DNA from 3 places in the Mesorhizobium sanjuanii genome. Region 3 is predicted to be linked to each of the others. Evidence: predicted binding sites of a transcription regulator. Region 3 holds the regulator's gene; each other region holds the start of a gene.
The links. Region 3 encodes PhoB, which activates phosphate uptake and scavenging genes when phosphate is short. Its sites were predicted from a motif close to TGTCATNNANCTGTCAT; they were not measured.

Region 1: the regulator PhoB is predicted to act here: its motif matches at 3,082-3,098, upstream of phnC (phosphonate ABC transporter ATP-binding protein).
Region 2: the regulator PhoB is predicted to act here: its motif matches at 3,659-3,675, upstream of CN311_RS03450 (YdcH family protein).

What each region holds. Positions count from the first base shown of each region.
Region 1 covers NZ_NWQG01000263.1:837-8,013, reverse strand. Annotated here, with positions in the region: gene phnE (phosphonate ABC transporter, permease protein PhnE) at 1-38, opposite strand, end outside; gene phnE (phosphonate ABC transporter, permease protein PhnE) at 43-1,017, opposite strand; gene phnD (phosphonate ABC transporter substrate-binding protein) at 1,091-1,999, opposite strand; gene phnC (phosphonate ABC transporter ATP-binding protein) at 2,145-3,011, opposite strand; gene CN311_RS30105 (DUF1868 domain-containing protein) at 3,178-3,888, opposite strand; gene CN311_RS30100 (DapH/DapD/GlmU-related protein) at 4,013-4,630, opposite strand; gene phnL (phosphonate C-P lyase system protein PhnL) at 4,627-5,334, opposite strand; gene phnK (phosphonate C-P lyase system protein PhnK) at 5,337-6,113, opposite strand; gene CN311_RS30085 (alpha-D-ribose 1-methylphosphonate 5-phosphate C-P-lyase PhnJ) at 6,110-7,009, opposite strand; gene CN311_RS30080 (hypothetical protein) at 7,076-7,177, shown strand, end outside.
Region 2 covers NZ_NWQG01000015.1:31,837-39,013, reverse strand. Annotated here, with positions in the region: gene CN311_RS03470 (class I SAM-dependent methyltransferase) at 1-364, opposite strand, end outside; gene CN311_RS03465 (chloramphenicol phosphotransferase CPT family protein) at 377-910, opposite strand; gene CN311_RS03460 (lytic transglycosylase domain-containing protein) at 954-1,805, opposite strand; gene ispG (flavodoxin-dependent (E)-4-hydroxy-3-methylbut-2-enyl-diphosphate synthase) at 1,810-3,063, opposite strand; gene CN311_RS03450 (YdcH family protein) at 3,410-3,589, opposite strand; gene CN311_RS03445 (YdcH family protein) at 3,829-4,032, shown strand; gene CN311_RS03440 (IclR family transcriptional regulator) at 4,068-4,868, opposite strand; gene CN311_RS03435 (transporter substrate-binding protein) at 5,031-5,870, shown strand; gene CN311_RS03430 (amino acid ABC transporter permease) at 5,948-6,613, shown strand; gene CN311_RS03425 (amino acid ABC transporter permease) at 6,614-7,177, shown strand, end outside.
Region 3 covers NZ_NWQG01000017.1:12,170-19,346, forward strand. Annotated here, with positions in the region: gene pstC (phosphate ABC transporter permease subunit PstC) at 1-37, shown strand, start outside; gene pstA (phosphate ABC transporter permease PstA) at 41-892, shown strand; gene pstB (phosphate ABC transporter ATP-binding protein PstB) at 889-1,692, shown strand; gene phoU (phosphate signaling complex protein PhoU) at 1,724-2,431, shown strand; gene phoB (phosphate regulon transcriptional regulator PhoB) at 2,448-3,137, shown strand; gene CN311_RS03760 (GNAT family N-acetyltransferase) at 3,383-3,967, shown strand; gene CN311_RS03765 (magnesium transporter) at 4,194-5,381, opposite strand; gene CN311_RS03770 (ROK family protein) at 5,803-7,047, opposite strand.

The DNA of each region.
Region 1 (7,177 bases), on a different contig from region 3:
TGGCGAGCGGCGATGTCGTTGATGGCGTCGGCGTTCATTGCGTCATTCTCCGCGCCCGTATGCGAACGCCTGGCTCCCGACAAGACGGTGTCTCAGCCAGGCGGAAAACTGGTCGACGGCGACGATCGTGCAGAATAGCAGAAAGACGATGGCAATGGTCTTGGCCTCATGGCCTTGGCCGATCGAAAGACGCAGGGATTCGCCGATGCCGCCGGCGCCGACGGCGCCGAGAATGGTCGAGGCGCGCACATTGATCTCGAAGCGGAGCAGGAAATAGCTCATGAAGTTGGGCAGGACCTGAGGCACGATGCCGAACCATACCCGTTCGACCCAGTTGGCGCCGACGGCCCGCAAGCCTTCTTCAGGCTTCATGTCGGCGTTCTCGACCACTTCGAAGAACATTTTTCCAAGCGCACCGACAGTGTGGATGCTGACCGCGAGGATCGCCGGAATGGGTCCAAGCGAGAAGATCGCCAGAAAGAAGCCGGCGATGACGATTTCGGGAAAGGCGCGAACAATTTCAAGGAAGCGGCGCGTGGTGAAACGGAGCCAGCGACTGGTCGTGATGTTGCCTGCCGCCAGGAAGCAGAGCAGGAAACCGAATGTGGAGCCCACCAGCGTCGAAAACAGGGCAATGTTCAGCGTCTCGATCATCCGGTGGAAATACTCCGGAATGTAGATGCTTTGGGTCAGGTAGACCCGGCCCTCGGGGTAGTCGAATTTGAGGCTGCCATCGTCATAGGGGGACGGCAAGTCGAACAGCGCGCGCACCGGGTCGAACCAGTCGCGCGGCTTCAACTCGGTGAAAAAATCGGCGACATGGGGAAGGCGGTCGAAGAACTTTCCGGCGTTGGTTTCGTTGGCGAACCAGAGCGAGCCGGAGAGTGCAAGAAACAGGAAAACCAGGCCGCCGACCGTGTAAAGGCGCCGGCGGGCGGCGAGGTCGCGCCAGTGCCGCTCGACTGTGGCTCCCTCCGGTGAAAGCGCAGGCGCGCGGTAAACATCGGTCGCACTCATCGATAGATCCCCGGCCCCTGATGCGGCAACGCCGCCGGCGGCACATGGCCCCGGCGGCGTTGTGGCAGTTTGCTTACGAGCCGATCTTCGCCTTACGGGCGTCGATGATCGGCTGATAGAACGCCGGGGTAACCGGCGAATAGCCCTTGTAATCGCCACCTTGTACCGCCGAGAAACAGGCCGGATCGGTTTGCGGAAGATTGGTCAGGAAATCGGTGATCTTCTGCTTGGCGCCGGCGTCGATCGACGTACGCACGACCAGCGGGCCGTTCGGGATCAGCGGTGACTGCCACAATTCGACGAGATCATCCATCTTAAGGACGCCCTTGTCGACCATCTTGCGCAGATTGCCCGAGCTGTAGCCGTCCTTGAAGTCGCCGACGCCGGAGGCCCAGGTGGTGCCGGCGTCGAAGGTGCCTTTCAGCACTTCAAGGACAAGCTGTTCATGGCCGCCGCCGAAACCGGTCGAGGCGAAGTAGCTTTTCACATCCATGCCGATGTCCTTGGGCAGTGAAGTGACGGGGACCAGATAACCCGAAGTCGAATCCGGATCGGCGAAACCGAGCTTCTTGCCCTTCATATCGGCGAGCGTCTTGATGCCGGAATCCGCACGGGCGACCATGACCGAATGGTAGCCGGTCGAACCGTCGGTCTGGACCGTCGTCAGGATCGGCTCAACCGCGTCCTTGTTTTCGAGATAAACCTTGGCGTAGGCGGAAGCGCCCAGTTCGGCATAGTCAAGCGTGCCGCCGAGCAGGCCCTGGATGACGCCGTCGTAGTCGGCGGCCGGGAACAGTGAAACCTTCTCGACGCCGAGGACTTCCTTGATGTGGTCGGCGAAGCACTGGTAGTTGCGCAGACGGTCGGCTTCGTTCTCGCCGCCCAGAATGCCGATGCGGAACTCCTTCAGATCCTGTGCCTGGACCGCGCCCATCGCCATGGCGAGGATGGAAACGGCACCGAGAAGTATCTTTCTAAACATTCGCGTCTCTCCTGTTGGTTCCGGCATCGCGCCGGCAGCGTTCGAATTTTGACAGCGCCCTTTACGCGGGCTGGCGATCCAGGCGCTCTTTTGCCTGTCCATGATCTTTTTCGTATACCGGTATCCACTGGTTGGGATCATGGAGCTAGTAGCCAGGAAATGCGGGCTCGAGCGGTCCGGCGGATGCGGCGATTTTTGGCTTGATGGTGACGCTGGTCGAGGTGATGGCCTCGGAGATTTCGCCGCCATTGCTGTCGGCGCCGTAGACAATGCGCACGGCCTCGCGGTTGAGGTCTTCGGGCGGGCCGTCGAACACGACCTTGCCGGCGGCCATGCCGATGATGCGGTTGCAATAGGTGCGCGCGGTATCCAGCGTGTGCAGATTGGTGACGACGGTGAGGCCCTCGCGAAGATTGATATCCTGCAGGGAATCCATCACCACCTTGGCGTTGAGCGGGTCGAGCGAGGCGATCGGCTCGTCGGCTAGGATCACCTTGGGCTGCTGCAACATGGCGCGGGCGATGGCGACACGCTGCTGCTGGCCGCCGGACAAGGTACCGGCCGGCTGCAACGCCGTGCGGGCAATGTCGAGACGCTCGAGCGCCGCGATCGCCTCGGCCCGTTCCTCGCGGGAGAAGACGCCGAGCAGATTGACAAGGGTCGAGCGATGATTGAGCCGGCCGAGCAGCACATTGGTCAGCACGTCGAGGCGCGGCACCAGGTTGAACTGCTGGAAGATCATGGCGCAGTCGCGCTGCCAGCGCCGGAGCGGCGAGCCGCGCAGCCGCGAAACTTCGGCGCCGTCAAAAAAAATCGACCCTTGGCTCGGATCGATGAGGCGGTTGATCATGCGCAAAAGGGTCGATTTGCCGGCGCCGGAGCGACCGATGATCCCGACCATCTGTCCGTGCGGGATCGAGATGTCGACATTGCTGACAGCAGTGTTCTTGCCGAACCGGCGCGTGACGCCGCGAATTTCGAGCGTCGCTGACATTTCGAGCGTTGCTGACATGGGGTAAGCTCCAGTCCAATCGCGGTTGAAGGTCTGTTAACCCTCGCTAGCGCAACGGCATGAACCTGCGGTGTCGGATTGATGTCAGTTTTGTTACCGCCCACAGGTGCGCCGAGCGGGAAGGCGAGTTGACCCAAACCCTGCCGTTCGAGCGGCAGGGAAGGGATCAGCCGAGGACCAGCAGTTCCTCGAAATGCTCCATGTCCCTGAAGCTGCAAAAGGCGGGTGGCCGCAGCTCGATGACCGGAGCCTGCCGGGTAAACAGTGAGAGGCAATCGTCGAACAGATCTTGCCATTCGGACGCTTTTTCGTCCGCCAGACGCCAGATCTGGTAGGCGAAAGTGATGTGGAAGACGTAAGCATCGTGGTCGGGATGCCGGTATCCGAACGGCACCGACAAGGCATCGCGCCATTCGCGCATGATACGCACGTCCTCATCGGTCGCGCCGGCAACCGTCAAGCCGGTCGGCACGACATCGATCACTTTGACCTTGAAGGCACCGCGACCTTCGAAGCCGTTCAGGCGTTGCTGATAGAGGCGGGTCATGTCGTCGATGCTGGTGTCGAGCGGCACATCCGCCGGCCAATAGGGAAGCCTGCGGCGGTATTCGATGATGCCCTGGAACAGGGTCATGTGCAGGCTGGAGACCGGCGTGAAGGCCAGCCGGTCGGCATCGGGCATGGCGCGCATCCGCTCACGCACGTCGATGACCGTCGCCTCGGACGGCGAGCCTTTGACGAGATGGCAGACAACGGTGTTGCCGGGCTCGTTGAGAAAATTACCAGAGGTGTCGTAGCGCCTGCCGAGATGCACCGGAGGGGTCGGGTTGGTGCCTTCGAAAAATCCGGCGAGCGAGGATCTTGGCTTGTCGAGCATGGCGATCTCCTTGGGAGAACCGCGTCTTGTCCGAGTCATGTGTCAGGGGTGTGAATGGGTGAATAGTGAATAGTGAGAAGCGTTCTCCGGTCGGTGACGCTGCCTCCCATTCACCATTCACCATTCACTCTTCGTATTTTTCCAGAAAGGCTTCCGCCTCCAGCGCGCGAAAATCGTCGAGCGCGGCGCGCAGCCGGGCGTGATCCCAGTCCCACCAAGCGAGCGCCTGATAGCGTTCCGCCGTGCGGCGGTCGAAGCGTTCGCGGATCGATCTGGCCGGCACGCCACCGACGATCGTGTACGGGGCGACATCCCTGGATACAACAGCGCCGGCGCCGACCGCGGCGCCATCGCCGACGGTGACGCCGGGCAGGATGGTCGAGCCGTGGCCAAGCCAGGTGTCGTGGCCGATAGAGACGCGTTTGGCGCGACGCTGGGCGAAGAACTCGCTCTCGTGCTCGGCGTCGTCCCAATAGTCCGAGGCGCGATAGGTGAAATGGTGCAGCGTCGGCCGCCAGGTCGGATGGTTGGTCGCGTTGATGCGCACGCTGGCGGCGATGTTGGAAAACTTGCCGATCGTCGCGCACCAGACGGCGCAGTCCTGCATCATGTAGGAATAGTCGCCGAGCGTGCTTTCCGAGACCCGGCTGCGTTCGGCGACCTCGGTCCAGCGGCCGAGCGTCGAGTTCTCGACCTGCGCCGTCTCATGGACCAGCGGTGCTTCCGACAGCTTTCTGCTCATGCGGCGATTTTCCCGGCGGCAAAAGCGGTCACGTCGATGACGCGGTCGGCTACTGCCTCGCGCACGTCGTGATCGTGGAAGATGCCGAGCAAGGCGACGCCGGCGGCCTTCTTGGCGGCGATGAGTTCGATCACCACGTCGCGGTTCCTGGCGTCGAGCGATGCGGTCGGCTCGTCGAGCAGCAGGATCGGGTGCTCGGTGATGAAACCGCGCGCGATGTTGACGCGCTGCTGCTCGCCGCCGGAAAACGTCGCCGGCGGCAGCGCCCAGAGCTTTTCCGGCAGGTTGAGTTCAGCCAGCAGAGAACGAGATTTCTCCCGCGCGGCCTCGCGTTCCTCGCCCCGCTCGATCAGCGGCTCGGCAACAACGTCGAGAGCTGAGACCCGCGGCACGGTGCGCAGGAACTGGCTGACATAGCCGATGGTTTGCCGGCGCACGGCAAGCACCGTGCGCGGGCTGGCTGTCGCGAGATCGATGAGACCGTCATCATGCTGGACGATGATCTGCCCCTCGTCGACGGCATAGTTGCCGTAGAGCATCTTCAGGATCGAGCTCTTGCCGGCGCCGGAGGGACCACCGAGCACGGCGCATTCTCCGGCCTGGATCGAGAACGAGACGCCGGCGACAACAGGCAGTCCGATGCCGTCGCGCAGATGCATGGTGAAGCTCTTGGCGACGTCGGAGACGACGAGAGGGGTTGCCATGGTCACACCTGCAATATCGAGGAAACAAGGAGCTGGGTGTAAGGTGCGCGGGGGTCGTCGAGGACGCGGTCGGTGAGGCCGCTTTCAACGACGCGGCCGTCCTTCATCACCATCATGCGCTGCGACAGGAGCCGCGCCACCGCAAGGTCGTGCGTGACGACGATCGCCGCCAGGCCGAGGTCGGTGACGAGGCCGCGCAACAGGTCGAGCAGGCGCGCCTGCACCGAGACGTCGAGGCCGCCGGTCGGCTCGTCCATGAACACCAGCCGCGGCCCGGTGACGAGATTGCGGGCGATCTGCAGGCGCTGGCGCATGCCGCCGGAAAAGGCGCGCGGCTCGTCGTCGATGCGATCCTCGTCGATCTCGACGCGCGACAGCCAGTCGACGGCGGTGGCGCGGATCTTGCCATAGTGGCGGTCGCCGACCGCCATCAGCCGCTCGCCGACATTGGCGCCGGCCGACACCGTCATGCGCAGGCCGTCAGCGGGGTTCTGATGGACGAAGCCCCAGTCGGTGCGCATCAGGAAGCGGCGTTCCGCCTCGCCCATGCGGTAGAGTTCGCGGAACTGGCCGTCGCGCATGCGGTAGCTGGCAGTGCCGGAACTCGGCAGCAGCCGGGTCGACAGGCAGTTGAGCAGCGTCGTCTTGCCCGAACCGGATTCGCCGACGACAGCCAGCACCTCGCCCGGCCACAGGTCGAAGGTGACGTTTTCGCAGCCGACGCGCGAACCGTAGAATTTGGACAGCGCCGAGACGCGCAGCAGCGGTTCGTCGGTCATTGCGCTGGCTCCACTTTTTCTGGGGCAACATGGGCTTCGGGCGCGAGATGACCGCGATGGCCCTCTTCGCGGCGCTTCTCGCAATAATCAGTGTCGGAGCAGACGAACATGTGGCCGCCATGGTCGTCGAGGATGACCTCGTCGAGATAGACATTCTCGGCCGCGCAAAGCGCGCAGGGCTGGTCGAAGGTCTGCACCTCGAAGGGATGGTCCTCGAAGTCGAGGCTGACCACCTCGGTGAACGGCGGCAGCGCATAGATGCGTTTTTCGCGGCCGGCGCCGAACAGTTGCAAAGCCGGCGAATTGTGCATCTTCGGATTGTCGAATTTCGGCGTTGGCGAGGGATCCATCACATAGCGGCCCTCGACCTTGACCGGATAGGCGTAGGTGGTGGCGATGCGGCCATGCCTGGCGATGTCTTCGTAGAGTTTCACATGCATGAGGCCGTATTCCTCCAGCGCGTGCATCTTGCGCGTTTCGGTCTCGCGTGGTTCGAGGTAGCGCAGCGGCTCGGGGATCGGCACCTGATAGACCAGCACCTGGCCCGCGCTCAGCGGATGTTCGGGGATGCGGTGGCGGGTCTGGATGATGGTGGCCTTGGCCGTCTCGGTGGTAACGGCGACATTGGCGACCTTCTTGAAGAAGGCGCGGATCGAGACGGCATTGGTGGTGTCGTCGGCGCCCTGGTCGATGACCTTGAGGACATCGCCGGGGCCGATGATCGAGGCGGTGACCTGTACGCCGCCGGTACCCCAGCCATAGGGCATCGGCATTTCGCGCGAGGCGAACGGCACCTGATAGCCGGGGATGGCGATGCCCTTGAGGATCGCGCGGCGGATCATGCGCTTGGTCTGCTCGTCGAGATAGGCGAAGTTGTAGGTGGCGATGTCGGTCATGGCGATTCACATCCGCGCTGTGCTATTGAATCGGCGTCCAAGATGCGGAAAAAGGGGCGAAATCGGATGACCCAAACCGGTTGGATGTATCTCGGAATTCTCCTGCTGGTGTTCGCCTGCGTGGTTGCCTCTATCCTTCGAAGAATGGTTTTTCCCGCAGCCAGGGAA
Region 2 (7,177 bases), on a different contig from region 3:
TCGTGCCGAGCACCGCCTCCTGATCTTTCGATGTGAGGAACACCTGGAAGGCGTGTCCGGTCAAAAGGACAAGGTCGAAACGCCGCCCGAGCCTGACCTTGCGCGCATCGGCTTCGACCCAGTCGACGCTCTCGCCACCAGCTCTGCGGCGCGCGATATCGAGCATCGCCGGCGCCGGATCGACACCGGTCACGCTGCGCTGGCGGGCGAGCGCGGTGGCCAGTTGTCCGGTGCCACAACCGAGATCGAGAACCGAGCCGGCATCCTTGGCAAAGTTGATGCAATAGTCGAAGTCCACGCCGCCTTCGTTCTCGATATCGTAGAACTGGACGAGGTCGGGATCGCTGTACAGACGGTCGGTCACGGTAGGCCTGGTTTAGAGCTCGAACTTTTCCTGGATGCGACGGGCACACTCCAACGGCGTCAGCGTGCTGGTATCGACTTCGAGATCGTAGTCGATACCCTTGTGCACGCGGTCATACTGCCAGCGCGCCTGTCCCGGCAAGCGGTCGGCCCGCTGGCTCTCGCGGGCCTCGAGGACATCGAGCGGAGCGAAGACGCCGACCAGGTGAAGATCGAACTTCGACAGCAGTTCTAGATACTCCGGCATCTCGCCGTGGCAAAGCACATCGTCGACGATGAGGTTGTTGCCTTGTTCCGCCATTGCGGCAATGGCGTGCCGCATGCCACGCAAGGTTCGCGCACCGATCGGTCCGGTGCTGATCACGACCTGCGGCTTGTCGTCCTTCCCTACAGTTTCATAAGAGAAGCCGTCGGCATGGTCCTGAAGGGCTTTCGGCAGCATCTCGACGAATATATCCATCTGAACATGTAGAAAGGGCTCGGCGGTCATCGTTTGGAGAGACTTGGCGATCGAGCTTTTGCCCGCGCTGCCGACGCCATTGAGCACAACGATTTTGGCTGTCACGTCCAAGCGCCTCTTGCCGGTACCCCTACCGGTTTCGCACCACAACGCACGCGCCGCCCACGCTTTGCAGTTTCTGGCAGATATTGTCGGCCTTGGCTTTGGTGTCGGCGCCGATCCGCACCGCATAGATGCCGCGCCGGCCGATCGGGGTGCGCACCCGGCTGACCACTGGATTGCTGCCGCCGAGCAAGGCCGGAAACCGGCGCTTCACACTGCTCCATTGGCTGAGCGCCGCGCCGCGGCGGAAATTGCCGGCCACCTGCACACCCCAAGGCTTGACGTTGATCGAGGCCATGGCCACCGTTCTGGACATGATCACCGGCAGCGTGCGGCAGGCGACCGCAAAGTTCGCTTTCTTGTCGAGCGGCCGGACGATGCCGGCATAGGCGGTGTCGGTGAACCTGTCGGCCGGCTCGCCCATGACGTCCAGGACGTAGTTTTCGGTTTCCATCGGCAGGAAGCCGCCGGATTTCAGCCAGCGCGACACCCGGGTTTCGCCGGCATTGTAGGCGGCGGCGGCGAGCCCCAGATTGCCGAAGTCGGTTTTCAGTTCGGCGAGATATTTCGCCGAGGCCGGGATGGCCTGCTCGATATCGAAGGAATTGGCGAGACCGCGCATCTTGGCGGTGCCCGGCATGAACTGGGCAATGCCTTCGGCGCCGACCGGACTGACCGCATTGGGATCGAAGCGGCTTTCCTTCCAGATCAGCCGGGCAAAGAAATCCTCAGGCAGGCCGTTCTGGTTGGCATGGGCCTCGATCAGGTTGCAGACCCGGTCGATCAGGCGCTGCTTGGCGGGGCGCGGCGGATCGGCGTGGACGGCAGTTGCCCAGCCCAGCCCGGCAAGCAAGACCAGCATCGCCCGGGGGAAATGCATCGGCCTACTCCGCCGCGGCTTTGCCGTGTTGCCCGAACCGCTGCTCGATATAGTCGGCGACCATCTTCTCGAAATCGGCGGCAATCGACGGCCCGCGCAGCGTTGCCGCTTTCCTGCCGTCGACGAATACTGGCGCCGTCGGCGTCTCGCCCGTGCCGGGCAGCGAAATGCCGATATCGGCATGCTTGGATTCGCCGGGGCCATTGACGATGCAGCCCATCACCGCGACCTTCAGGTTCTCGACGCCGGGATATTTCTCCCGCCACACCGGCATGTTCTTCCTGAGATCGGCCTGGATGTTCTGGGCGAGTTCCTGGAACACGGTCGAAGTGGTGCGCCCACAACCGGGACAGGCGGCGACGATCGGCACGAACTGCCGGAAGCCCATGGTCTGCAGCAGTTCCTGCGACACCTGCACCTCGCGGGTGCGGTCGCCATTCGGTTCCGGCGTCAGCGAGATGCGGATGGTGTCACCAATGCCTTGCTGCAAAAGGATGCCCATCGCGGCGGACGAGGCGACGATGCCTTTCGAGCCCATGCCGGCCTCGGTCAGACCGAGATGAAGTGCGTGGTTGGAGCGGGTCGCGAGCTCGGTATAGACGGCGATCAGGTCCTGCACGCCGCTGACCTTGGCCGACAGGATGATCTTGTCACGGCCAAGGCCGATCTCCTCGGCCATCTCGGCCGACAGAATGGCCGACTGCACGATCGCCTCGCGCGTCACTTCCTGCGCGGTCAGCGGAAAGCCCTGGGCCTGGTTGTCGTTCATCAGCCGGGTCAGCAGTTCCTGGTCGAGCGAACCCCAGTTGACGCCGATGCGCACCGGCTTGTCGTATTTGATCGCCATCTCGACGATGTCAGTGAACTGCCGGTCCTTCTTGTCCTTGAAGCCGACATTGCCGGGGTTGATGCGGTATTTCGCCAAAGCCTCCGCGCAGGCCGGATGGTCGGCGAGCAGCTTGTGGCCGATATAGTGGAAATCGCCGACCAGCGGCACGTTGATGCCGAGCCGGGCAAGCCGGTCGCGAATGGCTGGCACAGCGGCGGCGCTCTCGTCACGGTCGACGGTGATGCGCACGATCTCGGAGCCGGCGCGATGCAGCGCGGCAACCTGGGCGACCGTCTGGTCGACATCGGCGGTGTCGGTGTTGGTCATCGACTGCACGACGACAGGGGCGCTCCCGCCGACCATCACGCCGCCGACATCGACACCGACCGATGTGCGGCGCGCAAAGGGAGAGGAAAAATATCCGGTCATGCCGGCTGCCTTTTATTTCCGGGGCGACGCGCGTCCACTTAGACGCACAAAGTACGCTCCAACGCTTTTAATCTGCGCAACGTGCTTTTCCGAAAACCGGGTCCGGCTTTCGGGCCGATGCGAAGGTCCGGGCATGAGGTGGAGGAGCAAGGATGGCTTGTCAATGGCGACAGGCAGGCAGACCTAGCAAATCCATAACGGAAGGCGGCGGCAAACACCGTCGATGTCGCCAGTGGCAGGAGCCATGATGTTTAGAGGTTAAAACAGAACACCACTCCCGGCAGCATGGCTGCCACCGGAAGGATGGTCGCGCGCCGAAAGCGGCGCAGCTAGTCCTGGAAGAGCGTCAGTGCGTCGTCGGTTTCGCCCTCAGTTTTTCAATCTCGTCCTTGATTGCCAACTTGCGCCGCTTCAGATTCACGATTTCGAGGTCGTCGACCGATGGATGGTTCATCGCATCGTCGAGTTCACGCTCGATGTCGCCGTGTTTCCGCTGCAACTCATCAAGATGGGATGCAAGAGACATGATTGGTTCTCCCTTTCATGGTTTCCTCGATTGCAGCCGCCAAGGCGCGTCCACCGCAGGCTCGCATCTGTGACGGCACAATGACAGTCTGCCACCATCGGGCATCGATGTCGAATGCTACGTGGTAGCATTCCACGACAATGTGAAATGTGGTAAGGGCTGCGCGCCGGTGGCAAAATATGCCGCCCCCGCCCAAATCAAGCCCATTTTGGGCGTCGCAGACGTGCAGACGGTAGGTAATGTCCGAACAGGAACAGGCTGATATCCGCCTCGAATATTCTCGGCTGAAGCAGGAACACGCCGATTTCGACGCCGCCATCAACGCGATGATCGCCATGAGTTGCGACCCGCTGCAGATCCAGCGCATGAAGAAGAAGAAGCTCTTCCTGAAGGATAGGCTGATGGCGCTGGAAGACCGGATCATCCCCGATATCATTGCGTGAGCAAGGCCGCCGGCGGCGCCTCGATGGAAGCCGGATCACGAGATCGACAGGCTGGCCGCACGCCGCCGCAGCAAGGCAATGAGCTCGCCGGTCTTTGCTTCCGATGTGTCTATCGGCACCACCAGGCACATCGTCGCCTCCACCTTGCCAGGCGCCGAGAAGACCGGTGCGGCCAGGCATTTCGTGTAGGCATCGACCAGCCCCGACGTGATGCAATGGCCGGTCGCCTTGGCGGTGGCGATGTCGGCTATGAAATCGTCGAGCCGCAATCTGCGGCCGTCCGGCAGAACGAGGTCGTCTTCGGACACCATGTCTTCGATCGCGGCCCTTTCGAAACCGGCCAGCAGCAGACGCCCCGAAGCGGTCCAGGGAAGCGGGATCTGCAAGCCGGTGGCCGAGCTGATGCGGAACGGCCTGGTGCCCGGACTGGAGTGGACGATCGTGTAGCGGCCGCTTTGCAGCATGCACAATTCCGAGGTCTCGCCCGTCTCGCGCGACAGATTGTCGACCTCCTGGCGGCCTCTCCTGAGCAGGTCGTTGCCCCTGACATAGTCCATTCCGTAGAGATAGAGCTTCTTGCCGAAATAGACCCGGTTGCCGTCGCCGGCCATTTCCAGCAGGCCAGCATCGACGAGTTCGCGCACCAGCGTGTAGGTCGTCGAACGGGGCGCATTCACGCCCTTGGCGAGGTCGCCGATGCCGACCGCGCGCTGGGTCGTGTGCAGGAACTCCAGGATATGGAGCACCCGGTTGAGACCCTTCTCGCGAGAGCCGGAGAGCCTGTCCCCGTCCGGACCAGTATCCAGCCGAGCCGCCAAGGCATTGCCATCTTGCATTGTCGATTCCCGATGTTAGTATCTGTCTTGTACAGGATACATGTGTCTTTTGTAAGAGACAAATTCTTACCTGACCCATGTGCCTGCAAAGGGGAACACAACACGAAAAAGGAGGTCGCCGTGAACGATACATCCAAGAGACGTGATTTTCTGAAACTGGGAATGGCGGGACTGGCTACGGCCGGCGTCATAGGCGCGGCGGCAACGGTCGATGCCCAGAAGGCGGCCGCGCAGGCGGCGCCTGACAGTCTGCTGCGCACCGTTCTCGATCGCGGCAAACTGATCGTCGGCACCGGCAGCACCAACGCGCCCTGGCACTTCGAAAACGACGCCGGCGAACTCGTCGGCATGGACATCACCATGGGACGCATTCTTGCCAAGGGTCTCTTCGACGATCCGACCAAGGTCGAGTTCGTCATGCAGGATCCGGCGCAGCGCATTCCCAACGTCACCACCAACAAGGTCGACATCACCATCCAGTTCATGACCATGACCGCGCAGCGCTCGCAGCTCATCAACTTCTCCAGACCTTATTACGTTGAAGGTGTGGCGCTACTGACCCTGCCGACCGCCGAGAACAAGACTTTCGACAAGCTGCTCGCCGGTGGTTCGGCAACACGGATTTCCATCCTGCAGAATGTCGATGCCGAGCAAAATGTGCATCTCGTCCTGCCGGAGTCGCAGGTGATGCAGATCGACACCCAGGCCAACGTGCTGCAGGCGCTGGAATCGAAGCGCGCCGATGCGGCCGCCGTCGATCTGTCGACGGTGCGCTGGCTCGCCTCGCGCAATCCGGACAAATATTTCGACGCCGGCAAGAGCTGGTTCTCGATGCTATACGGTGCAGCACTGCGGCAAGGCGATCCCGACTGGCTGGCCTTCGTCAATACAGCCTTCGCAACGGCAATGTTCGGTCATGAAACGGCGCTCTACGACGCCGCGTTCAAGGACTATTTCGGGTTGGAGCCACCGGCGCGCCATCCCGGCTTCCCGGTCATCTGATACAGCCGGCGGAAGGGCGGCAATCGGCGCCCCTCCGCCGCTTTCTCCCCGATGGCCCTTGGCACTGAGGAGGACGCATGGGCTATGCCCTCAATTTCAACCTGATCTGGCGGCATTTCGACAAGCTCTGGGGCGGGCTGCTGCTCAGCCTCGAACTCGCGGTGATCTCGATCGCCATCGGCATCGTCATCGGGCTGGTTCTAGCGGTCTGGTACGTTTCGGCCGGGCGCGTGGTGCGGGCCGTCATCGCCGCCTATGTCGAGTTCATCCGCAACGTGCCGCTGATCCTGCTTGTCTATCTCGTCTTCTACGGCCTGCCGACCGTGGTTGACATCGCCTACTCCGCGCAGACCTCATTCATCGCCACGCTGTCGCTCTATAGCGGCGCCTATCTGGTCGAGGTGTTTCGCTCGGGGCTCGAAGCCGTTCCGCGCGGCCAGATCGACGCCGGCAAGGCAATCGGCCTGACGCCCTGGCAAAGGCTCATCCACGTGCGGCTGCCGACGATGCTGCGCATCACGCTGCCGGCGCTCTCCAACACCTTCATATCGCTGTTCAAGGACACGTCGGTCGCCTCGGTCATCTCGGTTCCCGAACTCACCTACGGCGCCCAGTGGATCAACTTCAACACGTTCCGGATCGTGGAGGTCTACCTCGTGGTGACGGCCATGTATCTGCTGACGGGCTACGCGCTGCTTTTCGGGCTGCGGCTCGTCGAGCGCCGGTTCAGGGCGGCACGCTAGATGCTCGGCCAGATCCTCTACGCCTTGCCTTTCCTGGCCCAGGGTTTCGCCCTGACGCTCTGGGTCTCGCTGCTGGTCGTGGTGCTGTCTCTCATCGCCGGCGTATTGATGGGCGTCGGCCTTGTCTACGGTCCGGCTCCGCTGCGCTGGGCGGTGCGCATTTTCAGCGACACCATCCGCGGCATCCCGATCCTGGTGCTCATCTTCTTCGTCTATTACGGCCTGCCTGCCGTCGGCGTCCATTTGCAGTCCTTCTGGGCGGCCGTGCTGGCGCTCACTCTGTTCAAGACAGCGCAGGTCGTCGAGTATCTCAGGGGCGCTGTCGCCTCCATTCCGAAAGGGCAATCCGAAGCGGCGATGGCGATCGGCCTGACCTTTCGCCAGCGCCTGGCCTATGTCATCTTCCCGCAAGCGTTCAGGCGCTTCCTGCCGCCATGGATCAATGGCGTCACCGATGCGGTAAAGGGCAGTGCGCTGGTCTCGCTGCTCGGCATCACCGACCTGATGCAGGCCATCAACCAGGTCATCGGCCGCACCTATGAGGCAATGCCGCTCTACATATTC
Region 3 (7,177 bases):
TATGCTGATGCGGATCGACGCCCGCACGGGAGCCTGACCGATGTCGACAGCCGAATCGCTTCACCAAAGCCGCAAGCGCAAGAATGCCGTGATGATGACGCTGTGCGTCGCAGCGGCCGGTATCGGACTTGCATGGCTGGCGCTGATTCTCGGCGCCCTCCTCTACAAGGGCGTCTCGGGCCTTTCGCTTTCGGTGTTCACTGAAATGACGCCGCCGCCCGGCGAAGCCGGCGGCCTGCTCAACGCCATTGCCGGAAGTCTAATAATGACGATTATCGCGGTCATTGTCGGCACGCCGATCGGTGTGTTGGCCGGCACCTACATGGCCGAGTACGGGCGTTTTTCAAAACTCACCACGATTGTTCGCTTTATCAATGACATCCTGCTTTCGGCGCCGTCGATCATCGTTGGCCTGTTCGTCTACGAACTGCTTGTCCGACCGATGGGCCATTTCTCGGCAATCGCCGGCGCCTTCGCGCTGGCCATCCTGGTCATTCCCGTCGTCGTTCGCACCACCGAGGACATGCTGACGCTGGTGCCGAACTCATTGCGCGAGGCCGGCACCGCGATCGGTGCGCCGCGATGGATCGTGATCAAGTCGGTCGCTTATCGCGCCGCGCTTTCGGGCATCGTCACTGGCATATTGTTGGCCATCGCCCGCATCTCTGGCGAAACAGCCCCACTTTTGTTTACCGCGTTGAACAACCAGTTCTGGAGCGGCAACCTCAACGCGCCGATGGCCAGCCTGCCGGTGACCATCTTCCAGTTCGCCCTCAGCCCGTACGAGGAATGGCAGCAACTGGCGTGGACCGGTGCACTCATAATCACCTTGACCGTGCTTGGGCTGAGCATCTTCGCCCGAAGCCTTACCGGACGCAGAGAGGACAGATGAAACCGATGTTGTCCACCGATTTGAACATGGCCGAGTCGGTCACCGAGAAGACGAAGATCGAGGTCAAGAACCTCAACTTCTACTACGGCGAGAGCAAGGCGCTGAAGGATATCAGCCTGTCGCTGCGCGAGCGCAGCGTCACCGCCTTCATCGGGCCTTCGGGCTGCGGGAAGTCGACGCTGCTGCGCGTCTTCAATCGCATCTACGAACTCTACCCGAAGCAGCGCGCCGAGGGACAGGTGCTGCTCGATGGCAAGAATATTCTTGACCGCTCGCAGGATCTCAACCTGTTGCGCACCAAGATCGGCATGGTGTTCCAGAAGCCGACGCCGTTTCCGATGTCTATCTATGAGAATATTGCCTTCGGCGTCAGGCTCTACGAAAAGCTCGGCAAGGGCGAGATGGACGGCCGTGTCGAACAGGCATTGAAGCGCGCCGCGCTGTGGACCGAGGTCAAGGACAAGCTCAACGCCAGCGGCCTCAGCCTCTCCGGCGGCCAGCAGCAGAGGCTCTGCATCGCCCGCACCGTGGCGGTGAAGCCGGAAGTGATCCTGCTCGACGAGCCGGCTTCGGCGCTCGATCCGCTGTCGACGGCCAAGATCGAGGAACTGATCGACGAGTTGCAGGCCGATTATACGATCGTCATCGTTACCCACAACATGCAGCAGGCCGCCCGCGTCTCCAAGCAGACGGCCTTCATGTATCTCGGCGAATTGGTAGAGTTCGACGCCACGGAGAAGATCTTCACGTCGCCCCGTGAGAAGCGCACCCAGGACTACATCACCGGCCGTTTCGGCTGAGCGTTCCGACAACGCATAGAAGGGCAAGATCATGGGCGAACATACAGTCGCGTCTTTCGATGAGGATCTGGAGCAGATCAGCAAGCTGATCAGCGATATGGGCGATCTCGCCGGCTCGATGGTCGGCGGCGCCACCAAGGCTTTGCTCAATTCCGACAATGCGCTGGCGCAGCGGGTGGTTTCCGACGACGTCATCATGGATGCGCGCCAGCGCGAGCTGGACGACCGCGCCATCACGCTGATCGCCAAGCGCCAGCCGATGGCCAATGATCTGCGTGCCGTGGTCGGCTCGATCCGCATGGCCGGCGACCTCGAGCGCATCGGCGACCTTGCCAAGAACATCGCCAAGCGAGTCGGCACGGTTGGCCTCAGTGTCACGCCGCGCGACCTGTCGCATTCCATCGACGCGATGGCACAGCTGGTGCTGATCCAGGTGCAAGGCGTGATCGAGGAATATGCCGCAAGGGACGCGGCGGCACTCGCCAAGCTCAGAAACGAGGACGAGCGCATCGACGTCAAATACACTTCGGTCTTTCGCGAACTCTTGACCTACATGATGGAGGATCCGCGCAACATCACCGCCTGCACGCATCTCCTGTTTTGCGCCAAGAATCTCGAGCGCATCGGCGACCACGTCACCAACATCGCCGAGAACGCCTACTACGTGCTGACCGGCTCGCAACTGCCCGCCAATCGTCCGAAGCAGGACGAGACGGCGATGTCGGCGCCGGCGGCATGACAGGGGCGACGGGTTAATGATCGCGCCACGCATCATGGTGGTGGAGGACGAGGAGCCATTGGGGGTACTGCTCCGCTACAACCTCGAATCCGAAGGCTACCAGGTCGAGGTGGTGACGCGCGGCGACGAAGCCGAGATCCGGCTGCAGGAGAACGTGCCCGATCTCCTGGTGCTCGACTGGATGGTGCCGGCGGTTTCGGGCATCGAGCTCTGCCGGCGCCTTCGGATGCGTCCGGAAACCGAGCGGCTGCCGATCATCATGCTGACGGCGCGCGGCGAGGAGAGCGACCGGGTCCGCGGCCTCTCCACCGGCGCCGACGACTATCTGGTCAAGCCGTTCTCGACGCCGGAATTCATGGCCAGGATCAAGGCGCTGCTGCGCCGCGCCAAGCCGGAAGTCCTGTCCAGCGTGCTGAAGGTTGGCGACATCGTGCTCGACCGCGAATCGCACCGGGTCTATCGCAAGAAGAGCGAGATCCGGCTCGGACCGACCGAATTCCGCCTTCTCGAATTCATGATGCGGCACCCTGGCCGTGTCTTCTCGCGCAGCCAGTTGCTCGACAATGTCTGGGGCGAGACGATCTACATCGACGAGCGCACGGTCGACGTGCATGTCGGGCGATTGCGCAAGGCGGTCAACAACGGCCGCATGCCCGATGTCATCCGCACCATCCGTGGCGCCGGCTACGCGATCAGGGAAGATTAGAGCTTGTTCCATCCCGATGATCGGGAAGGCTCCAAGGTCAAAACTCAATCAGCAGGCCTATGGCGGCGAACGGGCCGCATCCGGACCGGCAACTGACGATCCCGACTGTGAGGTAGCTGCCGTTCCGCTCCTAGCCGGATATCAGGCCAGCAGGACCGCGATCGCGCGCGAGGCTTAGACAGATTGCGAGATTGCGCTACTTAATGCGTCAGACCTCGTCGGACTGTCTGCGTCAGGAGGATAGCGTGAAGTCAGAGACAGTAAGAGTTGCGTCCGCTGCCGATGAAAATCCGGTGGTCGATACGGTCGTGCTGGCGTTTGCGGCGGACCCTATGGCGCGATGGACTTGGCCTCATTCGCACCAGTTCCTTGCGGCCCTGCCTCGGATGGTTCGTGCGCTCGGAGGCGCTGCATTCTCTTGCGGAAGCGCCTTTTGCACCGCGGACTACGCTGGTGCGGCGCTGTGGCTGCCGCCTGGGGTGCACCCTGACGAGAAAGAGCTTGGTGCGCTCCTCCAGAGCACAGTTGCGCCCTCTCTGGCCGGCGAAACCGCGGCTGTATTTGAGAAAATGGCCACCTACCATCCGACCGAACCGCATTGGTTCCTGCCCCTGATCGGTGTCGACCCCGCGCACCAAGGCGAAGGTCACGGCAAAGCCCTGATGGCGTACGCACTCGCACGGTGCGATCGCGATCACGCGCCTGCTTATCTGGAATCCTCGAATCCGCGCAACATTCCGTTTTACCGCCGGCACGGCTTCGAACCGCTCGGCGCCATCCAGGTCGGTTCGTCGCCGACAGTCGTCCCGATGCTGCGAGGACCGCGTTGAGTCGTGGAAGGTCCGCGGAAGCGGATCTATCCCGGCGCGATCGATCGTTATTCGCACGGGTTCCGCTACGGGCATACGCCCGCTACGGGCATACGCCCGCTACGTCTGGGCAATTGGCGTGTGATAGGCGGTGATCCACCGTGCCGGTTGGTCTTCCGTCGCGTTGCGCACACGAGGTCAGCTTATTGCCTCCAATTCCCAGGGACGCGTCACTGGACGCGCCTCGCTACAGCACGAGTATGGTGGCCAGCCCCAGCATCAGGCCCATGCCTACAATATCGGTCAAGGTGGTGAGGAAGATCGCCGAAGCGACCGCCGGGTCAGCGCCGACCCGGCGCAGGCCCAACGGGATCAGCACGCCGGAGATTCCGGACATGAGGCACGATCCGGACATGGCAAGCAGGATCACAAGTGCCAGCATGGGCGCTTGGGCCGCCGACTCAGGTTGCCTCGAGGCGTAGAACCACATCGCCGCAGCCGCAAGAAGGCCGACGAGCAAGCCGTTGGCGATCCCGAGCGCGCCCTCTCTTATCACCAGGTGCAGCTTCGGTCGTTTGTCCACATCCCCCAGGGCAAGGCCACGCAGGGTCATCGCCAGTGCTTGGCAGCCGGTGTTTCCGCTCTGCCCGGCCAAGACCGGGAGGAATGCCGCCAGGGCAACGATCTTTTCGATCGTCCCTGTGAACGAACTGACGACGAATGCGGCCATGAAGGCCGTCAGGAGGTTCAACTGCAGCCACGGATGACGCTTCAAGAAGGCTGAGAACAGCGGCGTAAAAGAGCGCTCTTCCTTCTGGACACCTACCATCTGGCCAGACTGGGCGGAAACCTCGATAATTTGCTGCTCGAACAAGCGCCAACCGCGAACCTGCCCGAGCAGCCGGTTCTCCGCGTCCACCACCGGGTAGACAGGGTAGTGACGCCGTACCGCTGCCTCGCATGCGTTGCTCAAAGAGAGGCCGACATTAAGCGCGAACGGCCTGGGCAGCATGATCTGATCGACAATTGCGTCCGGTTCGCTCAGCATTAGATCGCGCAGGACCACCAGGCCAACCAGTTTATTGCCCTCGTCCGTGACATAGAGATAAGTGAGCTCGGTCGGCACCTGGGCGCGTCTGACAGCTTCAACCGCGGCAGCAACTGTCGTCCCGACAGGAACGCTGGCGGAAATCGGGTCCATCAGCTCGATGAGCGACTCGGGCATCGCGACATCCTCGCCATCGCCATGAGACCCGATGGGCCGCATATGCAGTGGCAAATGCTCGGCCACCTTACGGGCGTGCCCGTCCGGCAACAGCTTTAGTGTGTCGCGGATAAACTCGGGAGACTCTCTGGCGAGCAATTCAGCTGCGTCATCAGGTGCTCGGGCACGCAGCGTGCGCACCAACTTCTGAACGCCGGTCTCTTCTTTCATTTGCTATAGACCCCAATTGAAGGTCACATAGTATGTAAAGTATCGGATCGCACCAGTGTGGAAATACCCAGCTTCTGCCGGCCCCGGCAGTTCCGCCTTGTGCTTCTCGAAGTTATTGCGGCCTAATATGAGTTGATTGCACGTCGACTGACGCCAGCGTCGACCCAGCAGACGCCATCTCGCCTGGGGTTATCCGGACCGGCCCGGAATTCCTTGCTGAGCGATCAATGGCCGTCCTGGGAAATGCATGTGGGCAACATCCTTGCAGCCGGCTTCAATTCAATCTCTGCCAATGGCGGGTTGGAGAGTCTGACATCGTGCGCATCGAGAGCTACGGCGCGGTCACTGTGATGTCTGCTTTTTGGAAGCGGCTGCTAAGATCTCAATGACCGAGTTTGGGGCATGGGTTTGGACCCGGTCCTCAGGCAACGCTCTTTCCGGAACCCGCTCGCATCTGGATGCCTGGCGCGAAAATCTCCTGGTCGACGAAACTCAGCGCCCGCATGGCGCAGCCTTCGCGGATCAGCGGCAACTCATTCGGCTCGGTGTCGAAGGAGATCGACCCAGAATGCTGGCCGCCGGCAGTCTGGGCGATGGCTTCGCGTAGCGCCGGTTCGATCAGATCGAAGGCGCCGGCGCTGACGCCGACCATGGCGACCGGTGCGGGGTCGATCAGCGCGAACAGGCTGCCGAGGCCGAAGCCGAGCGCTTCGCCGGCCTTGCGGTAGGCTTCGCGCTCCGGCCCGTCCGCCTCGCGCGCACGGGCGGCCAGTGTCCGCATGTCGGCGTCGCTGACATCGGCGACCGGCTCGGCGTCCTCACCCATCTGTTTCGCATTGCGCCAGATGGCGTAGTTGCCGGCATAGGCCTCGACGCAGCCGCGCCGGCCGCAGCGGCAGAGCGCGCCGCCCGGCCGATGGATCATGTGGCCGAACTCGCCGCCCGAGGAATGGGTGCCGGTGAACAATTCGCCCTTCAACACCAGCCCCATGCCGATACCGTGTGACAACAGGATAGCTATGAAGTCGTCGCGATAGCGGTCCGGCTCACGCCAGCGCAGCGCCACCGCCATCATGTTGCAATCGTTCTCCATGGTGGCTGGAATGCCGAACTCGCCTTCCAATATGTCGGCGAAGGCGATGTTCGTCAGCGGCGTGATCGGCGACCACAGCATGGCGCGCGCGTCGGAATCGGTGATGCCCTGGATCGCCAGCGCGATGCGGGCGATGTTTTGCACATCGAGGTCGGGATCTTCGAGCCGGCGCCGGACTATTGCCGTGCATTCGCCGATCAACTCGTCGCGTGGCATGGTCAGCGTGTCCAGCCGGCGTTGCTCCTCGGCGATCACTTGTCCGGCATAGTCGATGACGGCGACCGAAAGGAAATTCAGCGACAACACGACGGTCAACACCGCCGCCGCTTCCGGATTGAGGGCGAGGCCGACCTGCGGCCGGCCGCGTTTCAACGATACCGCCTCGCTTGCCTTGCTCTCGCTCAGGATGCCTTCCCCAATCAGGTCTGAAGAGATCGCCGATATGGTCGAATGACTGAGGCCCGTGGTCGCGGCAATCTCCGTCCGCGACGGCTGGCCGGCGCGGCGCACGGCCGAAATGACCATCGCCCGGTTGCGCCGGCGCAAATCGTCGTGGCGGATTCCAACCGACATTTTTCCTCCTCCTCCCTTGCCGCGGCCGCTCATGAAATTGGCTGCCGTCGGCAATGTCCGACAAATACTGTCAGAAGGACACGGTCCTGTCATTATTTATTCCGAGACTCGAAAAAACTTGGCCGGCCAT